Linked DNA regions of Longibacter salinarum. The protein of the gene in region 1 interacts with the protein of each later gene in a pairwise test. Links are inferred from orthologs where the notes say so. Each region holds a gene or a part of one and is shown on either strand. Other genes may lie near its edges.

Region 1 (5,809 bases):
CAGCCTCGCTTCCGTTATACGAAGCGATACCGGTACTCCGGGACCCTGAGCCTTGAATACCTTCGCGAGCGCATCGGAGAATCGGAAGACCCCGACGTGATCCGACGTCAAGAAGGCCGATTGAACTGGCAGCACTCGCAGACACTAAGCCCCACAGCCTCGTTAAACGGAAACGTAAACCTCGTCACGTCTGGTGATTACCTCCAGGACAACGCGAGAAACGTAAACGACGCCGTCCGCCAGACAATTAGCTCGACCATTCGATACCGGAAGCAGTGGCCAGACGGGGGACGTAGCCTGTCGATTTCCGCACAGCAGAACCAACAACTATCTACCGGAAGCGCCACTGTCGGCCTTCCCACGGTCAACTTCACCCAGAGTCAGTTCAAGCCGTTTCGTAATGAGGAGAATCTGAACGAACCGCAGTGGTACGAGAAGATCGCCCTCAGTTACGACATGTCGTTTGACAACCAGTACCGGTTCAACCCGCGCCGCGAGGAAGATCTGCTGGCGGAAGGGGACACCACCGCCGCCGAAGCAGAATGGTACGACGCGCTGTTCAACCCGGACCTGTACCGCCGTGCGACCGGCAACAACGAAACGCCACTCGATCCGGAAATGTCGCACAGCATCCCCGTCAGTGCCTCGTATCGCGTGTCGCGGTTCAACCTCAACGTAACGCCCAACGTACGCTACAATTCCAACTGGTACCTCTACACACAGCGCCTCGTCCGCGAGACGCAGGAAACCGAAGACGATCCGTCTACACCCAATGTCGATGAATCGAGTATCGACACGGTCAGCGTTCCGCAGAACGTTCAAGGGTTCTACAGTCAGAATGAGTTCAGCACGAGCCTCAACCTGACGACAGAAGTGTTTGGCGTCTTTCCCCTCAAAGCGGGCCGCTTCGAAGGTCTCTTGCATCGTCTGTCGCCCAGCATCGGCCTCAACTATCAACCCAATTTCAACAACCCGTTCTGGGGGCAGACACGCGTGCTGAAAGGGTTAGACGGACAACCTGTCAAGAACGACCGGACAGGCGAGAATCAGTTGTATGACATCCGTACGGGACAGCTCGTCGGTCAGGGAAGCCAGCAGTTAGCCATCAGTTTTCGGGCGGGAAACGAGTTCGAAACGAAGCGCGTCCGTGTTGACTCGACCGGAGAACAACAGGAGAATCGCATCAAGTTCCTGGATGTGGATGTGTCAACCTCGTATAACTTTGCCGCCGATAGCCTCAATCTTGCAGATGTTCGCGTCAATGCGAGGACCACGATTGCCGATCTGGTTAACATCCAGTCGAGCGTCACGATGACACCGTACCAGTTCACGCGACTCCCCGGCTCAGGATCAGAAGACGTGCGGTATCAGCTCATCGATCGGTACGAGGCGGCCGATACGCCGTGGAAGCCACTCCGATTTACGGATCTGAGCCTCAGCATGAGCATGAGCCTCTCTCCCAATGGGGCCTCCCCGGGTCGAAATCGGTCGATGGGCCCGAACCAATCAGGAGGACCGAATGGTACCGGCTCCTTTCGAGGCGTAGATCCGTACGCCGCCTACCGGACGTACACAGGCTATCCGCAATTCGACACGAACTGGCGGCTGAATTTGGACCTGACGTACTCGCTCTCAAAGCGCTTTGTCGATTATGAGCGCCGTGCGTCCACGCGCATCAGCGGGAGCGTTGCTGCAACACCCAAGTGGCGAATCAATGTTGACAGCAATCTGGACCTCGTCGAAATGAAGTTGCGCCAGACCAACTTCAGCGTCAGCCGCGACCTCGGCTGCTGGTCACTATCTTTTGGCTGGTCCCCCATCGGCCGGAGGCAGTACTACAGCTTCAGCCTGGCAGTCAATCAAGGCATGCTATCGAACCTGCTCCGACTCGATATTCCGCGAGGCGGTAACAGCAATGTCTTCCGCGACATCGGGTCCCGGGTCGGACAGTCGGCAGCAGGTGCAGCAGGCGGCACGGGCGGGTTTTAGAACAAACGCGACCGGCAGGCTCCGCAAACGTCATGCGATGAGTCCTCTGTCCCGAAGCAGAAACGAGGGATAGCACAATCAAAAAAACGCACCGCCCTGGAACGGGGCGGTGCGTTTCTTTCTCGTGCCAAGCGGCACCAAAAACCTGCAGGCCTTCGGCGTTATGCGACACCGATGGCGGACTGGACTTTCTCGGCAGCTTCTTTCAGCAGGACCGCCGACTCGATCTCAATGTCGCTCTCGTCAAGGAGAGCCTTTCCTTCTTCGGCGTTCGTGCCCTGGAGGCGAACAATGAGTGGAACCGTGATGTCCACGTTATTGGCGGCCTGGATGACGCCCTTCGCGACACGGTCGCAACGGACGATACCTCCGAAGATGTTGACGAGGATCGCTTCGACATTCTCATCCTTCAGGATGATACGGAAGCCTGCTTCAACCGTCTCCGCATTGGCCGATCCACCCACATCCAGGAAGTTCGCTGGCTCCCCGCCGGCGAGCTTAATGATGTCCATGGTCGCCATAGCGAGCCCGGCGCCATTTACCATGCAACCGACGTTTCCGTCGAGCTTGATGTAGCTGAGGCCGTGCTCTCCAGCCTCCACCTCCGTCGGATCTTCCTCGTGAATGTCGCGCATCGCCGCGATGTCGTCGTGGCGGAAGAGCGCGTTGTCGTCGATGTTGATTTTTGCATCGACGGCAATGACATCGCCATCGCCCGTAAGCACGAGCGGGTTGATTTCGGCGATCGTGGAATCCGTTTCCTCAAAGGCCTTGTACAGCGCCATAATGAAGCGGACGCCCTGTTTGAATGCTTTGCCTTCGAGACCAAGAGCAAACGCGAGACGGCGGGCCTGGAACGGGCGAAGACCGATCGTTGGATCGATCCAGGCTTTGTGAATCGCTTCGGGCGTCTCTTCCGCGACCGTCTCGATCTCGACGCCGCCTTCGCTGGAGACCATGATGACGTTCATGCTCTTCTCGCGATCGAGCGTAACGCCAACATAGAACTCCTTCTCAATATCAACCGCGTCCACAATAAGGATCTTGCGGACGAGCTGTCCTTCCGGCCCCGTCTGATGCGTTTTAAGGGTCATGCCGAGGATGTTGGACGCGTGCTCTTCCACCTCCTCGACCGACCGGGCCAGCTTCACACCGCCGCCTTTCCCGCGTCCACCAGCATGGATCTGGGCCTTCACGACGAACATGCTTGCGCCTTCAGCCTCAAGATTCTTGGCGGCCTCAACGGCTTCGTCGACCGACTCGGCCACGACGCCCGGCTGGACCGCTACGCCGTACTCGTTCAGGATGTCTTTCGCTTGGTATTCGTGGAGTTTCATGAACGCGGGACGTGTTGCGTGATCAGGGAACGGGCGAGTAAAGTATGTGCTCTATGACAAAGAATCTACCATGCCCCTTGGCAGCCTCGAATCTTCCCAACGTTTCCACGTGAGACGCGAAGAACGCGACCCCACTACTGTGTGAACGCACCGAAAGGGGCTGCCCAACGATAAACCACGCCGATTCCCCGTTCCGTAAGCGTCCTTCGCCGGGTGGTCAAAACCCGCCTCCGTCTCCTGCGTAATGAGGTAATCCGCTCCATTCCATCGTTTCTGCGCCTTCCATTGACGCGGTTCGAACGCCACATCGCTGCTCGCCTGATCAAGGGATTCGTTCTCTTTGTCGGTGCGCTGATTATCTTTTTTATCGTCCTGCACTGGGTCGAGTACAGTGACGACTTCCTGGATCGTGGCGCCACACTCCAGGAAGTCTTCCTCGTCTATTATCCGAATTACATCCCGGAAATCGTCCGGCTCACGTCGCCGCTCGCCCTCTTTCTGGCGTGCATCTATCATACCGGTAAACTCGCTCAGGAACTCCAGCTGACAGCCCTACAGACGTCCGGCGTGTCCCTCTACCGTCTGATGGTCCCCTACCTCGGCGTCGGCCTCCTTGTCACCGTCGCGATGTTCGGCTTCAATGGGTGGATCGTACCAAAGGCCAACGAAACCGTCGTCGCGTACGACAACAAGTACCTGAACCCGAGTTCGAGTACCGTCGACGTAAGCGAGGTGCACCGTCAGAATGGCCCGAACACCATCATCAGCGTCGGCTACTACGACCGCCGGGACAACACCGGCCACCGCGTCTCCATTCAGCAGTTCAAAAACGCTACGCAACTCGAGTATCGTGTGGATGCGAACCGCATTGTCTGGGTCGACTCCACCGAGACGTGGCAGCTGCATTCCGTGACGAGGCGCTGGTTCGACGACACGGGCATGACGCGCGAACAGGAAGCTGGAACTGCAGATACCACCCTACACGTTTTCCCCCGCGACTTCGCACGCACGCAACGGGACGTGGAAGCAATGACGATCCCGGTCGCTGCTGAATACCTGGACGCCTTGCGCCGCTCGGGTGCCGGCCATCTCGGGCGCCCGCTCGTGGCCTACTACACGAAATACGCGTACCCGTTTGCTAATTTGATCGTCGTCATGATCGGTGTCCCCCTCGCGGCCGTGCGACGGCGCGGCGGACAAGCTTCCCGATTTGCCATCGGCCTACTCACAGCATTTGTGTACCTCGCTCTACAGAAGCTTGCAGAGCCCTTCGGCTACGCGGGGACGCTCCCGCCGGCCTTCGCCGCCTGGTTTCCGCATGTTGCTTTTGCTGCGATCGCTGTCATCGTTCTGTGGCGCACGCGAAAATAACGGGGCTTCGTCCCCGACAGGCCAACCGCACGCACTCCTCTTCTCTATCGCTGCGGCGGTTTGCTACCAACGCCAAATGAACGAAAAAACGTCCCGACCACAATTCGTGGCGAGACGTTTTTTCATGTAGGGTCGTGCACCAGACACTACCATGTCGTGTCTCAGAATGCGTAGCGAACACCGATCCGACGAACCATGACGACAACCGGACTGCTTACACCATCGGCCGATTCTACGCTGCAGCGCGTGTATGCGACGCCGGGTGTGAGATACACGTTCGGCGGTACCGCAATCGCGTATCCCCCTCCCATTTCGAACCCGAGCCCTCCGTCGCTGATTTCTTCGTATGTGCCCTGGTTTGCTTCTGCATAGAGCGTGTGGTCAACAGCCCCAAGGCGACCGAAAGGACCACCGGACGTGGTCGATCCATAGCGTATGCCCAGGGCGATCCCGGTCGCAGTATACGACACATCCGCACCGTCGCAAAATCCGCCGGAACAGCCAAACCGGCTCCGCTCAACGCCTGCTTGCGCGCTGAGACCAGTAGCCACATCATACTGGACGTTTCCGCGGCGGGAGAGCGCCGGATTCATGGTCACGCCCGTCTGCGCACCGTGACTGTTATCCCCTCACGTATCAGGCTTCTCCGACGCCCCCACCGAAGTTCATCGGGCGGTCCGGATGATCGGGTGGGTCGATTTCGCCGTGGGCGTTCTCGTACCGTTCTACATTTTCTTCGAGAGCAGCAAGGATTCGCTTCGCATGGCTCGGCGTAACCAACACGCGATGCTTCACCTTCGCTTTCGGCACACCGGGCACCATTCGGATGAAGTCAATCACGAACTCTTCCGGAGTATGGGACACCATTACGAGATTCGCATATGTGCCCTCGGCCGTGTCCTCATCAATTTCGATATTCATTTCCTGCGGGTCCTGCTGGGCGCCAAAGTCTTCCATCAGTGAGGTCTAGCGTGTTGGAATGAAAATGTCCGAATGCGACAGCTTGAAGGAAACGAACGTCCTGTTCAATTGCGAAACTGGGACGTCACCTCTCAAGAAAGAAACGCCGGCTCGAGAGATCTCGAACCGGCGCTGATGCAACCATCGACGGA
Region 2 (2,897 bases), on another replicon or contig:
GGACACCGTCGAGGTGCTTCAGGAACAGCGAGCGGAGCTCAAAGAAGCAAAGCAGGAGGCCGAGCGAAATGGCAATGCGCAGCGCGCGGAGCGGATCGCGACCCAACTTAAGGATACGAACTCGACACTGGACGCCCTGTACACGCGGTCGCGAACGGAGGGCTTTGGCGAAGAGGTCAAGCGTCGCATCATGCTCGGGACGTATGTCCTGTCCGAGGGCTACTACGACAAGTACTACGAGAAAGCACAGCGCGTGCGGACGCTCATCCGTCATGACTTCGATCGAGCGTTCGAGTCGTGTGACGTTCTGATTGCACCGACGACCCCGACGCCGCCATTTCGTCTCGGCGAGAAAACGGACGACCCGCTGTCCATGTATCTCAGCGATGTGTTTACGGTGCCCGCGAGTCTGGCCGGCGTCCCATCCCTCTCCGTTCCCATCGGGCGGCACCCCTCCGAGCCGAACCTACCTGTTGGCATGCAAGTGATCGGCCGCCACTTCGACGAGTCCCTACTCCTTCAGGTCGGCCAAGCCGTCGAACGAATCAATGAGGGATGAGCGGTGAGGTGCGGGGGGATGGGGACGTCTGAAGGTATGGAAGTGTGAAGGTGTGGACGGTAGAAACGGAGAGATGGTTGGCCGCAAGCGTGGAAAGCCAGGTCCCGTAAGGGCGCATCGCAATGCGCCCGCCGCGTATCGCCGTTGGTTCGCCAGAGCATCGACATGCGCCCGGGCTACGTTCTACCGTTGCTACGCCAAACGCCGCAGCGCCGTCTCGCGGACGAAGAAATGCCGGAGATTTTGCGGTTGCGCGGTGTGCACCGTACCATCGACACCGTGGAGGGCGCAGGCGCCGCTCGTCGTTCGAACAATCGGGCGATTCGCGGGCATGAGCGCCTGCGCGAGAGCGCCAATCCGATATCGAGCACGACACGCCAACTCAAAGCAGCCTCGTCTACGCATGAGCATTCTGGTCAATAAGGACACCCGCCTGGTGGTGCAGGGCTTTACCGGCTCGGAGGGCACCTTTCACGCGGAGCAGATGATCGAGTACGGCACGAACGTCGTGGCCGGCGTGACCCCTGGCAAAGGTGGTCAAACGCACCTCGACCGCCCCGTCTTCAACACGGTGGAGGAAGCCGTCAAACAGGAGGGAGCCAATACCTCTATTATCTTCGTTCCGCCGCCCTTCGCCGCAGACGCCATTCAGGAGGCGGCAGAAGCCGGGATCGAAGTGATCATTTGCATCACTGAGGGCATCCCGGTCAAGGACATGAAGCCGACGTATCACTACGTCCAGAAGTCCGGTGCCCACCTCATTGGTCCGAACTGCCCGGGCGTGATCACTCCCGGAGAGGCTAAGATCGGCATCATGCCCGCAATGATCTTTGAGCCCGGCAACATCGGTGTCATCTCCCGCTCCGGTACGCTGACGTACGAGGCGGTCGACCAGCTTACGCGCGCCGGCTACGGCCAGAGCACGGCGGTTGGCATCGGCGGTGATCCCGTCATCGGCACGCGCTTCATCGATGTCCTCAAGCTGTTCGAAGCTGACGACGACACGGACGCCGTCGTGATGATCGGTGAAATTGGAGGCTCGGCGGAGGAGGAAGCCGCGGCCTTCATCAAAGAACACATGACCAAGCCGGTCTTTGGCTTCATCGCTGGCCAGACGGCACCTCCGGGGCGCCGCATGGGTCACGCGGGCGCGATTGTGTCCGGGGGCTCAGGAACGGCAGAAGCCAAGTTCGCCGCGCTCGAAGAAGCGGGCGCAACGGTCGTCAAAAACCCGGCGCTCATCGGCGAAACGGTCAAAGAGACGATCGGGTAGGTCAACCAGCGGAGAACGTTTGCCCTCCGCTCCCGACCCCGACAGACAGTGGCGCCGCGTCTCCGGAAACGGAAGCGCGGCGCTTTTTTATCGGCTCGCCTCCGCATACCGAAGCGTTCGCACTTCCATTTCGCCTTCCGCATTTAGCCCTTCGCATTACATCATGTTTGACAAAGCAGAATTTACGAAAGGGGTTGTTTCGTGGAAGCAATTGCCTCGCGACGGCCGCCCAGAGATTGCCTTCGTTGGTCGGTCCAATGTTGGGAAAAGCTCGATGCTGAACGCAGTGATGAGCCGCAAAAAGCTTGCGTACGTCAGCAAGCGCCCCGGCAAGACGACGGAGTTCAATTTCTTTCTCATCGATGGGAAGTACTACTTCGTCGACCTACCGGGATACGGCTACGCCCGCGTCTCGAAGAGCATGCGGGAGAAATGGGCAAACCTGATCGAGCAGTATCTAGACGAACGGCAGACGCTGCGTGCGGTCGTTCACCTGATCGATAGCCGGCATCCTCCGATGGAGCAGGACGAGGACCTGATCGACTTCATGCGGGGGAGTGATGTGCCGTATCTCATCGCTTTAACGAAGGCTGACAAGCTCTCTGGAAACGAGCGCTTTAAAACGGTCCAGCGTCTGGAGAAACGTCTGGAGGAGGTCGGACGGTCCGTTCCAATTATTCTCACGTCTTCGAAGTCCGGACGCGGGATCAAGGAGATGCGGGGATGGCTGCGAGACTTTCTGGGATAGCCAGCGCCGGGAGCCGTAGGGTCCGCCCGGGCTCCGTTACGTGCATCGGAAGCGCTTCCGTGGAGAGCAGGCCGGATTTGGGTGGAGACTGTGTGCAGAGTTGGCGGTTTCTTTACGGAGCGCCTCCTGCGTTCGACGGCAACGGTGGCTTCCTTACAAGCGTACGGTCTTGCCTTTCTTCCCACGAAATCTGAGCCCGGCTTTATGCCTCATACAGTTCTGATTACGGACCCCGTCGATCCGGTCTGCACCGACATGCTGGAGAACAAGGGGTTCGAGGTAGATTTGCTTCTTGAGTACGACGAAGAGACGCTTCG

Evidence for each region. The genes of interacting proteins can lie anywhere in the genome.
Region 2: the proteins of sucC (region 1) and sucD interact in binary tests that used the Escherichia coli proteins (3 or more experiments, as listed by UniProt). The link is inferred for Longibacter salinarum from one-to-one orthologs.

Annotation. Positions count from the first base shown.
Region 1 is NZ_PDEQ01000003.1:271,301-277,109, reverse strand. Bases 1,239-4,218 are described here. They hold sucC (ADP-forming succinate--CoA ligase subunit beta), read right to left. Parts: upstream 3,327-4,218; coding sequence 2,151-3,326; downstream 1,239-2,150. Other genes in these bases: CRI94_RS07475 (LptF/LptG family permease), read left to right, coding at 3,540-4,218; CRI94_RS07485 (putative LPS assembly protein LptD), read left to right, coding at 1,239-1,989. In the rest of the region: more of CRI94_RS07485, read left to right, coding at 1-1,238; more of CRI94_RS07475, read left to right, coding at 4,219-4,697; CRI94_RS07470 (hypothetical protein), read right to left, coding at 4,859-5,248; CRI94_RS07465 (DUF3467 domain-containing protein), read right to left, coding at 5,334-5,654. UniProt on the Escherichia coli protein: Succinyl-CoA synthetase functions in the citric acid cycle (TCA), coupling the hydrolysis of succinyl-CoA to the synthesis of either ATP or GTP and thus represents the only step of substrate-level phosphorylation in the TCA.
Region 2 is NZ_PDEQ01000004.1:16,969-19,865, reverse strand. It holds sucD (succinate--CoA ligase subunit alpha), read left to right. Parts: upstream 1-962; coding sequence 963-1,832; downstream 1,833-2,897. Other genes in the region: serA (phosphoglycerate dehydrogenase), read left to right, coding at 2,785-2,897; yihA (ribosome biogenesis GTP-binding protein YihA/YsxC), read left to right, coding at 1,996-2,580; CRI94_RS08545 (hypothetical protein), read left to right, coding at 704-982; CRI94_RS08550 (Asp-tRNA(Asn)/Glu-tRNA(Gln) amidotransferase subunit GatA), read left to right, coding at 1-559. UniProt on the Escherichia coli protein: Succinyl-CoA synthetase functions in the citric acid cycle (TCA), coupling the hydrolysis of succinyl-CoA to the synthesis of either ATP or GTP and thus represents the only step of substrate-level phosphorylation in the TCA.